Regions from separate parts of the Massilia niabensis genome, predicted to be linked through region 2. Evidence: predicted binding sites of a transcription regulator. Region 2 holds the regulator's gene; each other region holds the start of a gene.
What was found. The regulator sigma-54, encoded in region 2, starts transcription at its own class of promoters, with help from an activator protein. The targets are predictions, from matches to a motif close to TGGCANGNAANCTGCTTT.

Region 1 (5,702 bases), on a different contig from region 2:
TGCCGCCGGCGTGCCGGTGCCGCTCGGGCGGGTCGCGATCGACCCGGATGACGCCTGGGCCGCCGCCCAGGAAATCGGCCTGCCGGTCGTGGTCAAGCCGAAGGACGGCAACCAGGGCAAGGGCGTGACGGTCAACATCACGACGGAGGAGCAGATCACCGCCGCCTTCCACTCCGCCAGCGAATTCCGCGACGACATCCTGGTCGAGCGCTACCTGCCGGGCCACGATTACCGCCTGCTGGTCATTGGCGACAAGCTGGTCGCCGCCGCGCGCCGCGATCCGCCGAACGTGGTCGGCGACGGCGTGCACACCGTGCGCGAGCTGGTCGACCAGGTCAACCTCGACCCGCGCCGCGGCAACGGCCACTCGACCTCGCTCACCAAGATCCGCTTCGACGACATCGCCCTCGGCAGCCTGGCGAAACAGGGCCTGCAGGCCGATTCCGTGCCGGAAAAGGGCCGCCGCGTCATCCTGCGCAACAACGCCAATCTCTCCACCGGCGGCACGGCCACCGACGTGACCGACGACGTGCATCCGGAAGTGGCAGCGCGCGCGATCGCCGCCGCGCACATGGTAGGCCTCGACATCTGCGGCGTCGACCTGATGTGCGACAGCGTCCTGAAACCAATCGAGCAGCAAGGCGGCGGCATCGTCGAAGTGAACGCCGCGCCGGGCCTGCGCATGCACTTGTCCCCATCGTTCGGCAAGGGCCGCGACATCGGCGGCGCAATTGTCGACATGATGTTCAAGGAGGGCGACGACGGCCGCATCCCGGTCGTTGCCGTCACCGGCACGAACGGCAAGACCACGACCGTGCGCCTGATCGCGCACCTGTTGACCGCCTCCGGCCTGCGCACCGGCATGACCAATACCGATGGCGTGTACATCGAAGGGCGCCGCATCGACAGTGGCGACTGCAGCGGCCCGCGCAGCGCGCGCAACGTGCTGCTGCACCCGGACGTCGACGCGGCCGTATTCGAGACCGCGCGCGGCGGCCTGCTGCGCGAAGGCCTGGCTTTTGACCGCTGCCAGGTGGCGGTGGTGACCAACATCGGCGCCGGCGACCACCTTGGCCTGAACTACATCACCACGCTGGAAGACCTCGCGGTCCTGAAGCGCGTGATCGTGCAGAACGTGGTCGAAGGCGGCATGGCCGTGCTGAACGCGGCCGATCCGGTGGTGGCCGCCATGGCGGAAAACACGAAAGGCGACGTGACCTACTTTGCCCAGGACGGCGGCCATCCCCTGATGGCCATGCACCGCGCCCAGGGCCGCCGTGTGGTGTACGTCGACAACGGCTGGCTCGTCTGCGCCCAGGGCAAGAACGAAACCCGCATCACGTTGCAGGAAGTGCCGATCACGCGCGGCGGCGTCGTCGGCTTCCAGGTCGAGAACGTGATGGCCTCGGTGGGGGCCGCATGGGCCGTGGGCCTGGACTGGGACAAGATCCGCCTCGGCCTGAAAACCTTTGTCGGCGAAAGCGACAATGCACCGGGACGCTTCAACGTCTTCGATTACCGGGGCGCGACCCTGATTGCCGACTACGGCCACAATCCGGACGCGATCGCGGCGCTGGTGTCGGCGGTCGAGAACATGCCGGCCAAACGGCGCTCGGTGGTGATCAGCGGCGCGGGCGACCGCCGCGACCAGGACATCACCCAGCAGACCGAAATCCTCGGCGCGGCGTTTGACGACGTGCTGCTGTACCAGGACCAGTGCCAGCGCGGCCGGCCGGACGGCGAAGTGGTCGCCCTGCTGCGCCAGGGCCTCAGCGGCGCCACGCGCACCAGCCATGTCGAGGAGATCAACGGCGAGTTCATCGCGATCGACCGCGCGCTCGAGCGTTTGAACGAGGGGGACTTGTGCCTGATCCTGATTGACCAGGTGGATGAGTCGCTGGCGCATATTGCCAAAAGGGTCGCCGAGGCTTGATATAAAACCCCATGCTCGCACCCGAACAATTCCTTGGCTTCCTGCTGGCCGCCATCCTGCTCACCGCCTCCCCCGGTCCCGACAACCTGATGGTGCTGGGCCTGGGCATGTCGAAAGGCCGCAGGCAAGGCATGGTGTTCGGCCTGGGCTGCGCGCTGGGCTGCCTGAGCCACACGCTGCTGGCGGTGATCGGCGTGAGTGCAGTGATTGCCGCCTCGCCGGTGGCGTTCACGGCGCTGCGCGTGGGCGGGGGCTTGTACCTGGTCTGGCTGGGATATAACGCGCTGCGTAGTACCGGTGGACAGTCCGCGGCTGGCGCGGCAGCGCCGCCCCAGCCGCTGCGCAGCCTGTTCATGAAGGGCTTGCTGGCGAACGCCATCAACCCGAAGGTGGTGCTGTTTTTCCTGTCGCTGCTGCCGCAGTTCGTGATTCCCGCCAACGGCGACGTCCCGGCGCAGATGCTGGCGCTGGGCGTGACCTTCACGGTGCAGGCGGCGATCCTGTTCGGGCTGCTCGGTTATTTCGCCGGCGCGGTCGGCGGCTGGCTCGAACGCAAGCCGGACGCCGGTAAATGGCTCGACCGGCTGGCGGGAGGCGTGTTCATTGCCCTGGGCGTGAAGCTGATCGTCTCGCGCTAGTTCTTCCGGCGCACCGCGCCGAGCCCCAGCAATCCCAGGCCCAGCATCGCCAGCGTGGCCGGCTCCGGCACTGGCGCTGGCTCGAAGGCCATATCCAGCTGCGCCGAGAAGAATTCGAGCGGGTCGCCGCGGCCGAAGTCGCGCAGGTAGAGCGTCCAGCTGCCGAACATGTCCATGCCGTCGAAGGCCGACAGCGCCCGGGCCGGACGGAAGCTGCCTTCGCGTACGCGCGGGCCGGCGGCGCTGGCCGCTTCGTCGTCGAAGGTCACGCTGACGCGGCCAGCGCCGGAGTTCGGCGCGCCTGCCGTGTAGGTCGAGAAGGCATCCACCAGTTCGACGCTCTCGCCGTTCGGCCCGATCAGCCGCAGGCTGAATTCGTTTTCGAACGGCGAGCCGGTGCCCAGGCAACGAGTGCCGGTCGGGCCGATCGGCGGATCGTCGCATTTCGAGAATTCGACCGTGATGTTCAGGTCAGTCACCGTGCCGCGGGTGGTGACGTTCAAGGCGCGCGTTGCCTCGCGGCCGTCGATATTGCCATACTCCGTGTTGGTGGCGACCACCGCAGCGCAGGCGCCGGCGGAAATCAGGAAGGTAAAGATTGCGGCAGCAAGACGGCGTGCAGCGTGGCTCATTTGTCCTCCTTGTTAGTGATATGTGCAATTAAGCAAGTTTTGCGCCATGCAGCAAATCTTCTGCAAAATCAGGGGCTTACTGCCGCGTATGCAGGCGGGATGAGGCAGGTGTAAGAACCGTCGACACGGCGTGCGCGCCTCAACAGCGCGCCACGCGCTCCAGCAGCGCCGCCACCTCTTCCGGCACTGCCGGCTTGAGCAGGTGCTCGTCGAAGCCGGCCTCGCGCGAGCGGCGCCGGTCGTCCTGCGCGCCCCAGCCGGTTAGCGCCACGAGCGGCACCGCTTCCAGGCCGGGGAGCGCCCGGATCGCACGGGCGGCGCCATAACCATCCAGGCGCGGCATGCCGATGTCGAGGAAGGCGATGTGCGGAAGAAACTGCGCGGCGAGCCGAACCGCTTCCTCGCCGTCGTGGGCCACGCGCGTAAGGTGGCCCGACAACTCCAGCAAGGCACGCAGCGTGTCGGCGGCATCGACGTTGTCGTCGGCCACCAGCACGCGCAGGCGCCGGGACGGCAGGGTGCCGGCGCTGCGCGCCACACCCGATTGCAAGTCCGCCGGCACATTGGCCTGCACCGGTTCCTGCGCTTCGCCAAGCGGCAGGCGCACCGTAAAGGTGCTGCCCTGCCCGGGACCTGGGCTGGCGGCACTCACGCTGCCGCCATGCAGCTGCACCAGGTGACGCACCAGCGCCAGCCCGATCCCGAGGCCTCCCTTGGAGCGGTCGATGCTGCGCGCGACCTGGGTGAACATCTCGAACAGCATCGGCAGCGAGTCGGCCGCGATGCCGATCCCCGTGTCGCTTACCGCGATCGCGACTTCGCTGCCAGATCCCCGCACTTTGATGTCGATCCGCCCGCCCTGCGGCGTGTACTTGGCCGCGTTCGAGAGCAGGTTGCTCAGCACCTGGCTGATGCGCACGGCGTCGATGTCGAGCAGCAGCGGCGCCTCCGGCATCGCATTGGGCCACTCTACCGCCAGGGTATGGCCGGCCGCCTCGAGCAGCGGCAGGCTGGTTTCCACCGCGCTGCCGACCACCGCCTGCAGGGCGACGCGCTCGATCCTGAGCACCACCTTGCCGCTGGAAACGCGTGCGATGTCGAGCAAATCGTTGATCAGGTGGACCATGTGGCCAAGCTGGCGCTCCATCATCGCGCGCACGCTGGCCTGCAGTTCCGGTTTAGTATGCGACAGGCGCAGGATCTCGAGGCCGTTGCGGATCGGCGCCAGCGGGTTGCGCAGCTCGTGAGCCAGCGTAGCCAGGAATTCGGACTTGCGGCGGTCGGCCTCGACCAGCGCCGCGGCTCCCCGCACCCGTTCGATGTGGGCCCAGCAGCGCTCGACCACCGCTTCGATCAGGGCCACCTCCTCCCCGGTCCAGGCGCGCGGGCCGCTCTGGTGCACCGCCATCATCGCCACCAGCTTGCCGCCTTTGACCAGCGGGCAGCACACGATGGCCTTGATGCCGATGGCGTTGAACATCCCCGCCCCGTCCTCGGGGGCCAGCTCGCGGTCGACGTCGCCCACCACCAGGTTGCGGCCGACGCGCAGGTTCGAGGTGGCGCGCGAGCCGAACAGGTCGAGCGAATACACGCCGGCGGTGCTCATCGCCCCGGGGACGTGCCAGTCGTGGCGGATCGTGAAGCGGTCGTTGTCGGGTTCCAGGTCGGCGTAGGCCACGCGCGTCACGCCCAGGTGCTCGCCGAGCAGGCGCGTTGCCTCTTCCATGATCGCCTTGGGATCGGCCGCGATGCGGGTCGCTTCGCCGATCGCGTCCAGCAGGCGCAGGCGCTCGCCGGCGTGGTGCTGTTCGGTCACGTCGACCCCGGTCGCGGCCACGAACAGGATGCGCCCGTCATCGCCGCGCACCGGGGCGAACATGATGTTGGTGCGGCGCTCGCCGCCGGCGGCGACGAAGTACGGCAGCGCGCGCCGCACGGTCTCGCCGCCGGCGGCCGTCAGCAGCAGCGCGCGCACCTCGCCGGCCAGCGTGTGCGAGGGGCTCCACCAGCCGCAGTTCCAGAACGGCCGGCCGCGCACGTCCTCGCGCACGACGCCCGCCGCGTCCAGCGACACGCGGTTGACCTCGACGACGACACCATCGACGGTCATCAGCGCGGCGAAATTCGTGGCCTGGTCGAAAAAGGCGCGGAACTTGGCATTCGCTTCGGCCGCCGCCAGCGCCTCGCGCGCGGCAAGCTGGGCCTGCGCCTCGGCTTCCTTGCGCTGCGTGATGTCGAGCGTGGCGCCGACCATGCGCTGCGGCTTGCCGTCCGCATCGAAGAACAGGCGGCCGCGTACCCCGATCCAGCGCACGGCACCGTCCTCCGGCCCGACCGCCCGGTACTCGCCGCGGTAACGGCCGTCCGCGGGCGGCGCGGCCAGCATGGCCGCGAGCTCGCCCTGCACGCGTTCGCGGTCCTCCGGATGCACGGCCCGGCCGAGCGTGCCGGCGTCAACCGGCGCGTCAGGAGTCAGGCCGAAGTGGGCCCGGGCGGTTG
Region 2 (5,702 bases):
GTACATGTGAGGCGACGCGATTGTTCTGCAGCTGGTTGAACGCGTGGGCGGCGCGAAACGTTGCGGCTGACCAAGCGTCCGGGTAGAGCCGACCACCCTACGTCCTTTGGCGCCGTACCCGGTCGATGCAGACGCCGTGAACAGCACACCGGCCAAGTCCACGCGTTCCACAAGCCCCGCCAATAGCAGCCCCGACATTCCCCGCTATCTCGCGCCATCGGAACGTATTTACGCCGATCGTGCCCCGTGCCAGCACGCTGACCGCGACAAGCCCCATGCTGTTGCGGTATCATCGGGCCATGCACATCGTTCTTATTACCGGTATCTCCGGCTCGGGTAAATCCGTGGCCTTGAACGTCCTGGAAGACGCAGGCTACTACTGCGTCGACAACCTGCCGCCGGGCTTGCTACCGCATGTTGTCAAGGCCGTCTCCAGCCAGGGCACGGACAAACTGGCCATTGCCGTCGATGCCCGCTCGTCCGAGTCGCTGACCGAACTGCCGCTGACCATACGCAAGCTGAAAGACGAAGGGCATGAGCTGAAGGTCATGTTCCTGACCTCGAGCACCCATTCGCTCGTGGCGCGCTTCTCGGAAACGCGCCGCAGCCACCCGCTGTCGCACGAGCTGCGTCCCGGCGAAAATCCGGCATCGCGCCGCACCCTGATCGAATGCATTGCCGAAGAGCGCGAGCGCCTGGCGCCGTTCGAACAGCTGGGCCACGTGATCGACACCTCGGAGGCGTCGGCCAACAAGCTGCGCGGCTGGATCAAGGAGCTGGCCGAGGTCCAGCATGCGCCGCTGACGCTGTTCTTCGAGTCCTTCGCCTTCAAGGTCGGCGTGCCGCTCGACGCCGACTTCGTGTTCGACGTGCGCGCCATCCCGAATCCGTATTACGACCACACACTGCGCCCGCTCACCGGCCGCGATGCACCGGTGATCGCCTTCCTCGACGCCCAGCCGAGTGCCGGCGAAATGCTGAACGATATCCGCCAGTTCGTCGAGAAATGGCTGCCCTCGTTCAAGACCGACAACCGCAGCTACCTCACCGTGGCCGTCGGCTGCACCGGCGGACAGCATCGCTCGGTGTACATGGCCGAGCGGCTGGCGGCGTATTTTGGCGAGTCAGAGCGCGTGGTGCTGCGGCATCGGGAACAGTCCTTTTGAATTTCACAGGGTGGGCCGGGCGGCGAACCGCTCTTGAGCCCACCCGTTCAGTCCAGATGCTTCAGCGGATGCGCGTGGGCCGGCCACACCGGCTCGAAGAAGCGTTCCACCATCCCGGGCGTCACCTCGCCCAGCGTCGGCGGGTTCCACTGCGGCGCGTTGTCCTTGTCGATCACCAGCGCGCGCACGCCTTCCAACACTTCGCCATGTTCGAAATTGCGGCGCACCAGCGAGCGTTCCATGCGCAGGCAGTCGGCCACGCCGAGCGCGGCCCCGCGCAGCAGCATTTCATGCGTCACGCTCATCAATAGCGGCGAGCGCTGGCGCATCGCCGCCAGGGCCTTTTGCGCGAACGGGGTGCCGTCGTTTTCAAGGGAAGCCATGATCGCCGCGACCGACCCGGCGCTGAAATGCGCATCGATCGCACTGCGCGCGCCTTCCAGTGCACTCGGGCCTGCCTTACCCGCACACTGCGCGCCGAATGCGCGGATCGCCGCCACCAGTTGCGCGCCCGGCGTGGTATCGATCAGCGCGTTCAGTTCGCCCAGCTGCGCGCCCGGCACGAACAGGTCCGCCAGCCCGACATACAGCGCATCGGCCGCGCCGATCGTCAGGCCCGTCAAGCCCAGGTAGTTGCCCAGCTGCCCAGGGGCATGCGACAGGAAATGGCTGCCGCCGACGTCGGGGAACAGGCCGATGTTCACTTCCGGCATCGCCATCCTGGTGCGATCCGTGGCGATGCGCAGGCCCGTCTCCGGTCCACCCTGGGCGATGCCCATGCCGCCGCCCATCACGACCCCATCCATCAGCGAGATATACGGTTTCGGGTAGAAGTGGATCAGGTGGTTCAGCGCATATTCTTCGGTGAAGAAATCTTCTAGCAGCGCGCTGCCGCCCGTCGGGCTTGCGTGGCCGGCCTCGTGGAAGAAGCGGATGTCGCCGCCCGCGCACAGGGCTTTTTCGCTGCTGCTGGTGATCACGACGGCGTCGACGGATGCGTCGTCGCGCCAGGCCAGCAGGGTCTCGGTCAGGCGCCGCACCATGGCGAGCGACAGCGAATTGAGGGCCTTGGGCCGGTCGAGGGTAATCACGCCGGTGCCGTTGGCAACGCGGGTCAGGACATGGTCGGTCATGGCGGGCAAGATGGTTGAAGAGGCATGCATTTTACCCAAGCCGCTGCGCCGGTTCCACAATTGAAAAGGGCGCCCTTCGGCGCCCTCGTTCAGACGGTGCTTCGTTGCCGATCAGACAGCAACAGCCTCTCCGCCTTCAGGACGGCGCTTGAGCGCCTCGTGACTATGGTTTTGCAGGATGGTCTTGTACTTCATCACCTGGCGATCCAGCCTGTCCATGAGCAGGTCGATCGCGGCATACAGGTCTTGCGCCACACTTTCCACGTGCACCATCTTGCCGGAAAGGCGCAGGTTGATCTCGGCTTTCTGCCTTTTGTCTTTTTCAGTGAGGTTATCGATGGCGAGGATGACGTGGGAGTCGATCACTTGATCGAAATGGCGCGTGATGCGTTCCAGCTTGTTCTGTACGTATTCACGGATGGCAGGGGTAACGTCGAGGTGGTGACCGCTGATAGTGAGATTCATACACACTCCTTTGAAAAAGAAACGGCTGACGCAGCACGCTTGGGTCGCGCATGGCTGCCGTTGTTACAAGGATTTGCGGAGACTGACCGGAGGGATCTTGAGGGCCTCACGATATTTTGCAACCGTGCGGCGCGCGATGACCATGCCTTGTTCACCGAGCATTTCCGCGATCTTGCTGTCGGATAATGGGTTCCTGGGGTCCTCTGCTCCTGTCAGTTGCGCAATGAGCGCCCGGATCGCCGTCGAAGAGGCTTCGCCCCCCGCTTCGGTGGCGACGTGGCTTCCGAAGAAATACTTCAGCTCAAACATGCCGTGCGGGGTCAGCATGAATTTCTGAGTTGTCACGCGAGAAATCGTGCTCTCGTGTAGGCCTAGTGTATCAGCAATCTCGCGGAGCACAAGGGGACGCATGGCAACCGCGCCATGGCTGAAAAAGTTGCGCTGACGCTCGACGATGGCCTGCGAAACGCGCAGGATCGTGTCGAAACGCTGGCGCATATTTTTAATTAACCACTTCGCTTCCTGCAGTTGCGCGCTCATCTGGCCTTCGCCCTTGCCCTGCTTGAGCAGGGCCGCGTAGACGTTGTTCACGCGCAGGCGCGGCATGACTTCGTGGTTCAGCATTACGCTCCAGCCGGACCCGGTCTTGCGGACAATAACGTCCGGAACCACGTAGTCCGAGGTGCTCGACGCAAAGGCCGCGCCCGGGTGCGGATTGCACTGGCGGATCACGGCTTGCGCTTCGCGCAGGTCTTCGTCGTCGCAGTCGAGCGCCTTTTTCAGCTTGTTGAATTCGCGCTGGGCGAACCAGGTCAGATAGCCCTCGACGATTTTCAGGGCCATGCGCCGGGTCACCAGCGGCACGCCCGGCATCTGCCGGATCTGCAGCGCCAGGCACTCGCTGGCGCTGCGTGCGCCGACGCCGACCGGATCGAGGCTTTGCACCAGCGCCAGCGCGCAGCGCAGCTCGTCCATATCGACTTCCAGCTCTTCGGGCAGGCGCGCGTGGATCTCGTCGAGCTGCTCTTCCAGGTAGCCGTTGTCGTCGATGGCGTCGATCACCAGTTCGGCCAGCGCGCGGTCGCGCGTACTCGCACCCGTTACCCGGATCTGTTCCGACAGGTGCTCGCGCAGCGTCACGCCAATGGCGCCCAGCTGCGGCCGGCCATCGTCGTCGCCGTCGCTGCCGGATGCACGCGGCGCGTCGCCCCAGTCGGCATCGGCCTCGCCGCGCTCGACATCGCCGCCGTTGGCATCGAGCGCCTCGCCAGCCTCCCCTGGAGCGGCTGGCTCGTCCCCGTTCGGCGCCGGCGCATCGGGCTGCTGGACGGGCGAATCGTTGATGGCGCCGTCAGCCAGCAGGCGCACGGAATTGTCGAGCGGGTCGTCGATCCGCTCGAGCAGCGGGTTATCGGAGAGGATCTGCTCGATCTCCTGGTGCAGTTCGAGCGTGGACAGCTGCAGCAGGCGGATCGACTGCTGTAGCTGTGGCGTCAGCGCCAGGTGCTGCGAAGTCCGGAGTTGCAGGGATTGTTTCATGATGCCGCTTGGTTCTTCGTTTTAACTACATGCGGAAGTGTTCGCCGAGGTAGACGCGTCGTACCGACTCGTCGGCGATGATGTCGTCAGGGCGGCCCGAGGCCAGCACGGCGCCCTGGTTGATGATATAGGCGCGGTCACAGATGCCAAGCGTCTCGCGCACATTGTGGTCGGTGATCAGGACGCCGATGCCGCGCTCCTTCAGGAAGCGCACGATGCGCTGGATCTCGATCACGGCAATCGGGTCGACCCCGGCAAACGGTTCGTCGAGCAGCACGAAACGCGGGTTGGTGGCGAGCGCGCGCGCGATCTCGACCCGGCGCCGCTCGCCGCCCGACAGCGACAGCGCCTGGTTCTCGCGCAGCTTCTCGATCTGCAGTTCGGCCAGCAGGGAGTCGAGCCGCTCGTTGATCGCGGCTTTGGTGAGCGCCTTGCCGTTGTCGTCACGCTGCAGTTCCAGCACGGCGCGGATGTTGTCTTCCACCGTCAGTTTGCGAAACACCGAGGCTTCCTGCGGCAGGTAGGACAGTCCCAATACCGCGCGCCGGTGGATCGGCAGGCTGGAAATGTCGGTGCCGTTGATTTCGATGGTGCCGGCGTCCGACGGCACCAGGCCGACGATCATGTAGAACGAGGTCGTCTTGCCGGCGCCGTTTGGCCCGAGCAGGCCGACGACTTCGCCGCAACCCACCTCGAGCGACACGTCGCGCACGACCAGGCGCTTGCCGTAGCTTTTCTGCAGCCCCCGCACAACCAGGGTGCTGCTGTCGCGTACATCCTTCATTATTTCTTTCCTGCCTGCACTGGTGTGGGAGCCTGCGCCTGTGCCGGCGCCGCTGCCGGAGCTGTACGACGGGGCGCGATGATCAGGGTGCCGCGCCCGCCGCCGACTTTCGTCTGGCCGCTCGGGTCGTTGCGCACGGCGGCCACTTCGCGCCGGTTGTCGTAGGAGATGTAAGGACCGATGAGTTCGTTCGTGACGCGTCCGTTTTCGAGTTCCTTCACGACCGCTTTCGAGAACAGCTTCACCACTTCTTCGCGCTCTTCGTACTCGATGCGCTCGGCCTGGCCTTCCATCCACAGGTCCGGCCCGCCGTCGCGCTTCTGGCGGAAGGTCGCCACGCGTCCCGGATTCGAGGTCAGCGTCACGCTCATGTAGCCTTCCGGCGTTTCCTTGACCAGCGCGCGGTCGGATTTCAGCGTCAGCGTGCCGCGGGTGACGATGACGTTGCCCGTCAGGATGCGCGTCTGCGTGACCTCGTCCAGGTCGGCCGTATCGAATTCGATGACGGCCTGCTTGAGCGAATCGGCCTTCTCGGCCGAGGCCGACAGCGACAGCAGCGCCAGGCAAGCGGCGGCGAGCACGTGGTGGAAGGTTTTTTTCATGTGTTCTTGTTCC
Region 3 (5,702 bases), on a different contig from region 2:
GACGCACTCGAAGGAAAAATCGGCGCCGCCGTCGGTCAGCTGCACGATGTGGTCGACAATGTTGCCGACCTGGCCAGGGTTGATGAAATGGGTCATGCCGAACTTGCGGGCCATCTCTTCGCGCGCCGGGTTGAGGTCGACGCCGATGATCTTGTCGGCACCGACCATCTTCGCGCCCTGGATGACGTTCAGGCCGATCCCGCCCAGGCCGAACACGACCACGTTCGCCCCCGCCTCGACCTTGGCCGAAAACACCACCGCGCCGACGCCGGTGGTGACGCCGCAGCCGATGTAGCAGGCCTTGTCGAAGGGCGCGTCCTCGCGGATTTTCGCCAGCGCGATTTCCGGCACCACGATGTAGTTGGAAAACGTCGAGGTGCCCATGTAGTGGAACAGCTGCTGGCCGTCGAGCGAAAAACGGGAAGTCGCGTCAGGCATGAGGCCGCGGCCTTGCGTGGAGCGGATCGACTGGCACAGGTTGGTCTTGCGCGACAGGCAGAATTTGCATTGGCGGCATTCCGGCGTGTACAGCGGAATCACGTGGTCGTCGCGCTTGACCGAGGTGACGCCGGGGCCGGTCTCGAGCACGACGCCGGCGCCTTCATGCCCGAGGATGGCGGGAAAAATGCCTTCGGGGTCGGCGCCGGACAGGGTGTAGTAATCGGTATGGCAAATGCCGGTCGCCTTGATTTCCACCAGGACCTCGCCGGCGCGCGGGCCTTCGAGGTCGACTTCGGCGATGGACAAGGGTTCTCCTGCTTTCCAGGCAATGGCTGCTCTCGTTTTCATGTGGCCTTCCGTGTCGTAAGGGATTGCGGTGAATGTGGTGCGGCGCTCGCCCCGCCCTGCAGCTGGTGCATTTCTTCATCCTCGAACAGGCGCGAGCGGGTGAGGAAGCGTTGTCCCGTCCCGTTATCGAGCGAGAACATGCCGCCATTGCCGGGCACCACGTCGATGATGAGCTGGGTGTGCTCCCAGTAGGCGAACTGTTCGGCGCCCATGTAGAAGGGCACGCCATCGAGGCTGCCGAGGCAGACGTCGGTGTCGCTGACGGCGAATTCGCCAGCCGGGTAGCACATCGGGGCGCTGCCGTCGCAGCAGCCGCCGGATTGGAAGAACATCAGCGGGCCATGGCGCTCGCGCAGCTGGCCGATGAAGGCCAGTGCGGCGGGCGTGGCAACCACCCTTTCGGGTGGGCCGTTCATTGGGCGCTCGGTCTGCATGCTCAGAAAAAGCCCAGTGCCTTCGGGCTGTAGCTGACCAGCAGGTTCTTGGTCTGCTGGTAGTGGTCGAGCATCATCTTGTGGTTCTCGCGGCCGATGCCCGACTGTTTATAACCGCCGAACGCGGCGTGGGCCGGGTACAGGTGGTAGCAGTTGGTCCAGACACGCCCGGCCTGGATCGCGCGGCCGACACGGAAGGCGCGCGCTGCGTCGCGCGTCCACAGCCCGGCGCCCAGGCCATACAGGGTGTCGTTGGCGATGCGCAGCGCGTCGGCTTCGTCCGTGAAGGTCGTCACGGACACCACCGGCCCGAAGATCTCTTCCTGGAAGATGCGCATTTTATTGTTGCCCTTGAACACGGTCGGCTGCACGTAATAGCCGTCTTTCAGGTCGCCATCGATCGACTGGCGCGCGCCGCCGGCGAGCACCTCGGCGCCTTCCTGGCGGCCGATGTCGAGGTAGGACAGGATTTTTTCCAGCTGCTCCTGCGAGGCCTGGGCGCCGAGCATGGTGCTCGAGTCGAGCGGGTTGCCCTGCTTGATGGCCGCGACGCGCGCAAGGGCCCGTTCGATGAAGCGCTCGTAGATCGATTCCTGCACCAGCACGCGCGACGGGCAGGTACACACCTCACCCTGGTTCAGCGCGAACATGGCAAAACCTTCCAGGCATTTATCGAAGAAGTCGTCGTCCGCATCCATCACGTCGGCAAAGAAGATGTTCGGCGACTTGCCGCCCAGTTCCAGCGTGACGGGAATCAGGTTTTGCGCGGCGTAGCCCATGATCAGGCGCCCGGTGCCGGTTTCGCCGGTAAAGGCGATTTTTGCGATGCGTTTATTCGATGCCAGCGGCTTGCCCGCTTCCAGGCCGAAGCCATTGACGATGTTGAGCACGCCCGGCGGCAGCAGGTCGCCGATCAGTTCCGCCAGCACCATGATCGAGGCCGGCGTCTGCTCCGCCGGTTTCAGCACCACGCAGTTGCCGGCGGCGAGTGCCGGGGCCAGCTTCCAGACCGCCATCAGGATCGGGAAATTCCAGGGGATGATCTGCCCGACCACGCCCAGCGGCTCGTGGAAGTGGTAGGCGTAGGTCTCGTGGTCGATCTGCGCAATGGAGCCTTCCTGGGCGCGGATGCAGCCGGCGAAATAGCGGAAATGGTCGATCGCCAGCGGAATATCCGCCGCCGTCGTTTCGCGGATCGGCTTGCCGTTGTCGATGGTTTCCGCCGTGGCGAGCATGGCCAGGTTCTGCTCCATGCGGTCGGCGATGCGGTTCAGGACGAGGGCGCGCTCGGCCTGCGAGGTCTTGCCCCAGGCCTCCTTCGCGGCGTGGGCCGCGTCGAGCGCCAGTTCGATGTCCTCGTTCGTGGAGCGCGCCACTTCGCAGAACGGCTGGCCGGTGATCGGGGTGATGTTGGGGAAGTACTCGCCCTTGACAGGCGCCACGAACTTGCCGCCGATGTAGTTGTCATAACGCTGCTTGAAGGGATTGGCAACGCCCAGCTTGCTGATGTCTGCGAGATTCATGTCATCCTCTTTTTCAGAAAATAGTGTTTGGCCCCTGGGCGTGAACGGCGCCTGTGTGGGTCTGTGTGGCCTGGCTGGCGTTCCGAAACCTTCACACTGCCGTGGCAGCTGTCCCGATCCTGGGACAGGTGTGCCGGTTTGCGGTGTCGCTGGCCCGGGGTCGGCCCCGAATTCGGCGCCTGGCACGCCCAGTCCACGTTCAATGCAAGCGCCGTGCCACCGGGTTACCATGGCAAAGTTATTGCTTGAATAGCACTTGGGGCAGTGCCAAGGGCGAGCACTTCCATCCCACACCGTTATCGGAGACACGCATGCAGCAGCAACCATTTCCCTCCCGGCGCCGCGCCATTGCCGCGCTGTTCGCAACCGGCGGCGCCGCGTTCGCAGCCCACGGCAGCGCCATGGCCGCCGACGAGCAACTGCAGCAGGCCACGCCCATGCCGGTCGTCATCGTCACCGGCAGCCGGATCGAGCAGGACAGTTTCGATTTCCCGGGCGCGATCGACAATGTCGACGCGGCGCGCATCGGCGACACCCAGGTGCGGGTCAATGCCTCCGAGGCGCTGGCCTCGGTGCCCGGCCTGGTGGTGCACAACCGCGAGAATTACGCGCAGGACCTGCAAATCTCGTCACGCGGCTTCGGTGCGCGCTCGGCCTTCGGGGTACGCGGCGTGCGCCTGATCGCCGACGGCATACCGGCCTCGATGCCGGACGGCCAGGGCCAGGCCGCAACCTTCAACCTCGACCTGGCCGAACGCATCGAGGTGCTGCGCGGGCCGTTTTCCGCGCTCTACGGCAATCACTCGGGCGGCGTGATCCAGTTGTTTACACGCGAGGGCGGCGGCCCGCCGGCGTTAGAGACCACTGTCTCGGGCGGCAGCGACGGGCTGCGCAAGGTGGACATCAGTGCCCAGGGCGAAGCCAGCGGCATCAAATACCTGCTCGACGCCTCGCGCTTCGATACCGACGGCTACCGCGACCACAGCGCTGCGCGCCGCGACCAGGGCTTTGCGAAGCTGAGCATGACGCCGAGCGACACCAGTCGCCTGACCATCACCGCCAGTACGCTGACCCAGGACGACACGCAGGACCCGCTGGGCGTCACCTGGGCCACCTTCCAGCGCGACCCGCGCGCCGGCGAAATCGACACCACGGACCCGCAAACGCCGCAGCGCACGCTGGCCAAGCGCTACAACACGCGCAAGAGCATCGAGCATACCCAGGCGGGCGCCACCTTCGAGCAGCGTTTCGGACAAGACCGCCTGCGCCTCACGGCCTGGGCCGGCAACCGCCAGGTGCTCCAGTACCAGGCGTTCTCGCGCGGCTTCCAGGCGCCGCCTACCCATTCGGGCGGCGTGATCGACTTCGACCGCGACTTTTACGGCGCCGACCTCCAGTGGATGACGGTGCGCCAGGTGGCCAACGGCAAGCTCAGCACCACGTTCGGGGTCGAGTACAGCCGTTCCGAGGACGACCGCCAGGGCTACGAGAACTTCATCGGCAACGAGTTCGGGGTCAGGGGCGCGCTGCGGCGCGACGAGATCAACAAGCTGTCGAACTTCGACCCGTATGTGCAGACGCAATGGGAGAGCGGCCCCTGGACGCTGAGCGCCGGACTGCGCCGCAGCAGCCTGGACGTGGAAGTAAGCGACCGCTTCCTCGCCAACGGCAACGACAGCGGCGGCGTCGACTACAGCAAGTGGACGCCGGTCGCGGCCGTCATGTACAAGGTGTCGCCGCAGCTGAACGTGTATGCCAGCGCGGCGCGCGGCTTCGAGACGCCGACGCTCAACGAACTGTTCTATTCGGCCGGTGGGACCGGCTTCAACTTCCGGCTGCAGCCAGCCGTCAGCCGCAACATCGAGGTCGGCGCCAAGGCCAAGCTGGGGGACAACACACGGGTCGAGGCCGCGCTGTTCCAGGTGCGCACCGACGACGAACTGGTGGTCGAGACCTCGGGCGGTGGGCGCACCAGCTACCGCAACGCCAGCGAAACGCTGCGCCGCGGCGCCGAGCTGTCGCTCGACAGCCAGCTTGGGGCCGGTTTCAGCACCCGGGTCGCGCTCACGCTGCTGCGCGCCACCTACGAGACTCCGTTCGGCAGCGTCGCCGCCGGCAGCCGCCTGCCGGGCGTGCCGCGCGCGAACCTGTTCGGCGAGCTGGCGTGGAAGGACGCCGGCGGGCGCTTCGGCGCCGCACTCGAGACGATCGCCAGCAGCAAGGTGTATGCGGAAGATACCAACAGGGAACAGGCCGCGCCCGGCTACGCGGTCGTCAATGCACGTGTGCAGGCGCGGCAGAGCGTGGATCGCTGGCGCTTCAGGCAGTTCGTGCGGCTGAACAACGTGTTCGATCGCAGCTACGTCGGCTCGGTCATCGTGGGCGACGCCAACCGGCGCTATTACGAAGCCGCGCCGGGACGCCAGTGGATGATCGGCATCAGCGCGCAGTACACCTTCTGATCGTTTAGAAGGTGTAGCGCAGGCCCGCCACGATCGAGCGTGGCGCGCCTGGCGCGACGAAGCGTGCATGCGCTGCGTCCACCGGGCCCTCGTGCGGTGCCAGCAGGCGGCCCTGCGGGAACAGGTCGGGCGCCACCGCGCCGAAGGTTTCGTAGCGCCGGTCGAACAGGTTATTTACGCGCGCGAACAGCTCCCAGCCCGGCGCCGGCCGGTAGCTTGCCCGCAGGCTCACCAGCACATGCCCGCGCACGCGCCAGTCGGCACGCTCCGGTTCCTCGCCTGGCTCGGGATCTTCGACCAGTCCATCCTCATTCCCCTGGGTGACCAGGCTGCTTGCCGCCTGCAGGTCGAGGCCGACATCGGTCCGCGCGCCTGCTTTCCAGTCCAGTGTCAGCTTGCCGCTGTGCCTGGGCAAGCCCGCCAGCCGCGTGCCACGGCGGACCTGCACGTTGCGGGCGCCCGTGAACAGTTCGTCGTCCGCATCGTACTGCGCT
Region 4 (5,702 bases), on a different contig from region 2:
CCAGGCCGCGCATTCGCCGACGGCATAGATGTCCGGGTCCGACGTCATGCAGTTGTCGTCGATGGCGATGCCGCCGCGCGTGCCGAGCGTCAGCCCGGAGGTACGGGCCAGCTCGTCGCGGGGGCGGATGCCGGCCGAGAAGACGATCATGTCGGTGTCGAGGTGGCTGCCGTCGGCGAACTGCATGCGGTGCGTGCCGTCCTCGCCATCGACGATGGCGAGCGTGTTCTTGCCGGTGTGGACCGCGACGCCGAGCTCCTCGATGCGGCCGCGCAGCACGCGCGCACCAGGATCGTCCACCTGCACCGCCATCAGGCGCGGCGCGAATTCGACGACGTGGGCCTGCAGGCCGAGGTCGCGCAGGGCCTTGGCGCACTCCAGGCCCAACAGGCCGCCGCCGACCACCACGCCGGTGCGCGAGCGCGCGCCGCACTCGCGCATCGCTTCCAGGTCTTCGATCGTGCGGTACACGAAACAGTCGGCGCGCTCGCGCCCCGGGACCGGCGGCACGAAAGGCGAGGAACCGGTGGCCAGCACCAGCTTGTCGTAGGCCAGCACCTCGCCATCGGCCAGGGTCACGCTGCGCGCGGCGCGGTCGATGGCCACGACCTTTGCATTCAGCTTCAAGTCGAGATTGGTGCGCTCAAAAAAGCCCGGCGCGACCAACGACAGGTCGTCCGCCGTCTTCCCGGCAAAGAATTCCGACAGGTGCACGCGGTCGTAGGCCGGGCGCGGCTCTTCGCCGAGCACCGTGATGTGCAGGTGCGGAGCGGCAGCAGCGAGCGTTTCGACGAATTTGTGGCCAACCATGCCGTGGCCGATGACGATGATGTTCATATTTGACTCCTTAAGCACGGGCCGCCGCGGCGACCGTGGCAGTGCTGCTGAAACGCGCGCCCAATGCGCACAGGCTGGCGACGACGACCAGGCCTCCCAGGATCATCAGGGTCTGGCGGATGTCGCCCGTCCCCTTCATCAAGAAGCCCGCCGCCACCGCACCGACATTGCCGCCGGCGCCGACGATGCCGGCCACGCCGCCCAGCGCCCCTGGCGCCACGAAGGGCACCAGCGCGTAGGTGGCGCCGCAGGCCATGTGGGTGAACAGGCCGAAGCACAGCATGGCGATCAGGGCAAAGGCGACGCTGTCGGCGTTTGCGAACCAGAGCAGGCCGAGGCCCTCGCCGATCATCAGCACGAACAGGATGGTGACGCGGCTGTTCAGGTCACCGCGCAGGGCGCTGCGGTCCGACAGCCAGCCGCCCAGGGCGCGGGCGAACAGCGCCAGCAGGCCGAAGCTGCCCGCCGCCAGGCCGGCCGCGCCGAGCGACAGGCCGAAGCGGTCGACGTAGTAGACGGCGGCGATGTTGTGGATGAAGATCTCGATGCCGAAGCAGGCGCCGTAGGTAACGAACAGCAGCCAGGCGCGGTGGTTGCGGCAGGCGGCCTTGAAGCTCGCCCAGCCGCCCTTGCCGCCACCCTCGAAGGGAATGCCGGCGGCGCGCAGCTCGCTGAAATTACCGGCCGGGCAATCCTGGGTGTAGCGCCAGTAGACGACGGACATTATCAGCATGGCCACGCCCGGCACGATCAGGGCGATGCGCCAGCCCAGCGTTTCGCTCACGCCGGCCATGACCAGGGCTGCCAGCAGCAGCGGCATGGCCGCCTGGGCCGCCCCGCCGCCGGCGTTGCCCCAGCCGGCCGCGGTAGCGTTGGCGGTGCCCACGACCTTGGGCGCGAACATCACCGAGGTGTGGTACTGGGTGATGACGAAGCTGGCGCCGACCGCGCCGATGCCGAGCCGGAACAGGAGAAAGCTTTCGTAGCTCTGCGCGAAGGCCACGCCGAGCACGGGAATGGCGCCCAGGGCCAGCAGGCCGGAATAGGTCTTGCGCGGGCCGTAGCGGTCGCACATCGGGCCGACGATCAGGCGCACCAGGATCGTGATCGCCACCGCCGCGATATTGATGTTGGCGATCTGCGCGACCGAGAGGCCGAATTCGCCTTTGATCACCGGCATCAGGGGTGCGCAGGCGAACCAGGCGAAGAAGCAGATGAAGAAGGCCACCCAGGTCAGGTGGAAGGCCCGCATTTGCGGGGTACTGAAATTAAGAAGCGTGATGCTGTTCGCTTTGCTGGCCATGTCATCCCTCGATGTCGAAAACAAAAAGGCGTCCGCGTCCCGAGGCCAGGAGCCAAGGGAGGCGGACGCCGTTGTCCGGGTGCCAGCCCATCGTTGGGCCGGCAATGTGTGAAGGGATCGCCGTTGATCCTGATGGAGTAATTGCAGGAACCGTGCCAGCTGGGGTGCGGGGCTGGAGGGGCGTTTGGTGCCGATGAGTGCGCTACATTGCAGTGCACCATGCGCGAAAATGAGGCGGGAAAGCGCACTGGGATGGTATTCGGGCAGCGTGAGCTTGACCCGCCCACCCTACGGGTCTGATCAAACGTCGGAGAGTGCAACCGCCTCGCGCCGGTGAATTGCAAACGACGCCGCATACCCCGCCGGATCGCGCCCGTCCCACACCTTGCCATCCATCAGCGTGCTGCTGCGCATGACACCCCCAGGCACGTCCACCCCAGCCAGCAGCGCCGCCTCGCGGTACAGGTCGACCTGGTTCACCGCCCGCGCCACCGCCAGGTAATCGGGATCCTCGCGCAGCAGGCCCCAGCGCCGCTGCTGGGTCAGGAACCACATGCCGTCCGACAGCCACGGGAAGGTCGCGGCGCCGCCGCCGAAAAAGCGCAGCTCCGGGAAACCGGAGCGGCGCGGCAGCAGGCAGGCGCGCAACACGTCGCTGCCGGTATTGACGTAGGCGGGGCTGGCCAGCACCTCGGCGGCCACCTCGCGGTTGGCGGGCGAGGCATCGAGCCAGCGCGCTGCATCGAGCAGGCAGGCCACCAGCGCGCGGCAGGTGTTCGGATGACGCGCGGCGAAGTCCTGGCGGGCGCCGAGCGCCTTGCCCGGGTGGTCCGGCCAGACCTGGCTGCTCTGCCCCGCCAGCACCCCGCTGGCCTCGCACACGGCGCGCCGGCTCCAGGGCTCGCCGGCACAGAACCCATCCATGTGGCCGGCCTCGAGATTGGCCGCCATCTGCCCCGGCGGCAGGGTGACCAGGGTGGCGTCCGTCGTCGGGTCGATGCCGGCGGCAGCCAGCCAGTAGCACAGGAACATGGCGTGGTTCCCGGTCGGGAAGGTGTGAGCGAAGGTGTAGCGGCGCGGCTGCGCGGCCATCAGCGCGGCCAGGCCCCGTCCATCGCCCACGCCGGCGGCGGCCAGCGCGCGAGAGAGCACGATCGACTGGCCGTTCTGGTTCAGGTTCATCAGCACCGCCATGTCGCGCGGCGCGCCGCCGACGCCCATCTGCAAGCCGTACAGCAGGCCATAGAGCGCCTGCGCCGCATCGAGCTCGCCGTTCGCCAGGCGGTCGCGCATGGCCGACCAGGAATGCTGTTTTTCCAGCACCAGCCGCAGGCCGTAGCGCTCGTCGAAGCCGAGCACGGACGCCATCACCAGCGGTGCGCAATCGGCCAGCGGCATGAAGCCAATCCGCACGCTGGCTTTTTCCAGACGGTCCGATCCCGCCACGTACCCGCCTGCGCTACCCTCGAAGCCTGCCATACCATCCTTCCCGCGCCGGGCCTAGCCCAGCAAATCCTCGATGTCCAGGATGCGCTGCGCAATCTCGGCCAGTCTCAGGTTCTTGTTCATCGCCATGCTGCGCAGGCGTCCGTAGGCTTCTTCCTCAGTGAGCTTGTAGCGCGCCATCAGCAAGCCCTTGGCACGGTCGAGGGTCTTGCGCTCGACGAGCTGCTGGCGCGTGTCGGCCAGTTCGCCGAGCAGCTTCTGCTCGCGCCTGAAACGGGCCAGCGCGACGTCGAGCACCGGCCGCACCCGTTCGGCGCGCAGGCCGGCCACGATATAGGCCGACACCCCGGCGTCGACCGCCGCCTCCATCGTCCCGGGCCGGTCGTCCTCGGTAAACAGCACGATCGGGCGGCGCGCCTCGCGGGTGGCGATCACGATGTGCTCGAGCACGTCGCGGGCATCCGATTCGCTGTCGATGATGATCAGGTCCGGCTGCAGCTGGGCGATGCGCTCGGGCAGGTAGACGTCGGGCGGCAGCGAGGCGACGATGTCATAGCCCGATTCCAGCAGCCCGGCCCGCAGCGCCGCGCCGCGCCGGGCCTGGGCGGCAAGGCTTGCGTCGTCGGTGTGCAGCTCGCCGCTGTTGACGACAACGATGCGCAGGCTGCGGGGCTGGTCGGCTGGGTTCATGCGGGGAACTGATGCAAGAATCGAGCCAAGACCGTATGTACACGGCCGCCGACCGCGATAATTTAACCGGAACCACCCACTTCGCATGGCGGCTGGGCTAGAATGCATTCGCATTTTTCTAGCCGGAAAGCTATCCCTTTCACCCACCAGACATCACGATGCGACTTCCTGCACTGACTTTCCTTACTGCCTTGACGACGCTGACCGCGCTGCCGGCAGTGGCCGTAGCCGCTCCCACCCCGACGCCAATCAGCCTCGACCAGGCCATGGCCCACCCGGACTGGATCGGTAACCCGGTCGAACAGGCCTGGTGGAGCTGGGACGCCAAGAGCGTGTACTTCAAGCAGAAGCGCACCGGCTCCCCGCTACGCGATACCTTCCTGGCGAGTACGCGCGGGCCGCGCAAGGTAGCGGACAGCGAACTGGCCAAGCTCGACAGCCCGGCCGTGGTCTACGACCGCAAGCACACACGCACCATCCTGGTGCGCAATGGTGACTTGTTCGAGCGCGACCTGAAAAGCGGTGCGCTGGTCCAGATCACGCGCGGCGTGAAAGCCGAAGAACCGCAGTATTCCAGCGACGAGCGCGCCGTGCAGTTCCGCGTCGGCCATGACTGGTTCAGCTGGGACCGCGCCAGCCGCCTGCAGGCGCCCACCGCCCTGCCGCGCGCCGCGAAAGACCCGGCCGTACAAGAACCTGACGCGCTGCGCGATATGCAGCTGCGCCTGATCGCCACCTTGCAGCGCGCGAAAGACGACCGCGACGCCGGGCGTGCCCGCAGCGAGGAAGAGCGCCGTGCCGATCTGACCCGCGCGCCGGCCCCGGTCTACCTGGGCGACAAGGTCACCATCGAAGACAGCGCGCTGTCCCCGGATGGGCGCTGGCTGGTCGTGGTGACCGCTGCCAAGGGCGGCGACAAGGGCCGCATCGGCAAGATGCCGCGCTACGTGACCGAATCGGGCTACGAAGAAGCCGACGACGAGCGCACCCGCGTTGGCCGCAACAACCCGGCTCCGCATGCGTTGAAATTGATCGAGCTGGCGACGGGCACGGTCCAGGACCTGCCTTTCGACACCCTGCCCGGCATCGCGGTCGACCCGCTGGCGCAGCTGCGCGCCGCCGCCAAGCTCGATCCATTGAAGGGCAACCGCGCGCTGCGCATCGCCGACCGGACCGACGCCGTGCGCTGGACGCCGGACGGCAAGCTCGCGGCCGTGATGCTGCGCGCCGTCGACAACAAGGACCGCTGGATCGCCACCATCGGCCTCGACGCCGGCCTGGCCGCGGCCAAACTGAAACCCGTGCACCGCCTGACCGACGAGGCCTGGGTCAATCACGACAACAGCGATTTCGGCTGGCTGCCGGACAACCGCACGCTGTGGTACCTGTCCGAGGAAAGCGGCTACGCGCACCTGTACACCCAGGA

Region 1: the regulator sigma-54 is predicted to act here: its motif matches at 3,233-3,250, upstream of ACFPN5_RS18715 (PEP-CTERM sorting domain-containing protein).
Region 3: the regulator sigma-54 is predicted to act here: its motif matches at 2,948-2,965, upstream of adh (aldehyde dehydrogenase).
Region 4: the regulator sigma-54 is predicted to act here: its motif matches at 4,287-4,304, upstream of ACFPN5_RS00950 (ANTAR domain-containing response regulator).

Annotation. Positions count from the first base shown of each region.
Region 1 covers NZ_JBHSMU010000015.1:951,838-957,539, reverse strand. The annotation lists gene cphA (cyanophycin synthetase) at 1-1,933, shown strand, start outside; gene ACFPN5_RS18720 (LysE family translocator) at 1,945-2,571, shown strand; gene ACFPN5_RS18715 (PEP-CTERM sorting domain-containing protein) at 2,568-3,203, opposite strand; gene ACFPN5_RS18710 (ATP-binding protein) at 3,343-5,702, opposite strand, start outside.
Region 2 covers NZ_JBHSMU010000008.1:87,974-93,675, reverse strand. The annotation lists gene rapZ (RNase adapter RapZ) at 300-1,166, shown strand; gene ACFPN5_RS07355 (enoyl-CoA hydratase/isomerase family protein) at 1,214-2,299, opposite strand; gene hpf (ribosome hibernation-promoting factor, HPF/YfiA family) at 2,411-2,764, opposite strand; gene ACFPN5_RS07345 (RNA polymerase factor sigma-54) at 2,828-4,303, opposite strand; gene lptB (LPS export ABC transporter ATP-binding protein) at 4,329-5,087, opposite strand; gene lptA (lipopolysaccharide transport periplasmic protein LptA) at 5,087-5,689, opposite strand.
Region 3 covers NZ_JBHSMU010000002.1:18,693-24,394, forward strand. The annotation lists gene ACFPN5_RS00195 (S-(hydroxymethyl)glutathione dehydrogenase/class III alcohol dehydrogenase) at 1-789, opposite strand, end outside; gene ACFPN5_RS00200 (DUF779 domain-containing protein) at 786-1,205, opposite strand; gene adh (aldehyde dehydrogenase) at 1,226-2,746, opposite strand; gene ACFPN5_RS00210 (TonB-dependent receptor family protein) at 3,058-5,208, shown strand; gene ACFPN5_RS00215 (TonB-dependent receptor) at 5,213-5,702, opposite strand, start outside.
Region 4 covers NZ_JBHSMU010000003.1:177,312-183,013, forward strand. The annotation lists gene nirB (nitrite reductase large subunit NirB) at 1-837, opposite strand, end outside; gene ACFPN5_RS00940 (MFS transporter) at 848-2,140, opposite strand; gene ACFPN5_RS00945 (CmpA/NrtA family ABC transporter substrate-binding protein) at 2,441-3,619, opposite strand; gene ACFPN5_RS00950 (ANTAR domain-containing response regulator) at 3,641-4,276, opposite strand; gene ACFPN5_RS00955 (S9 family peptidase) at 4,435-5,702, shown strand, end outside.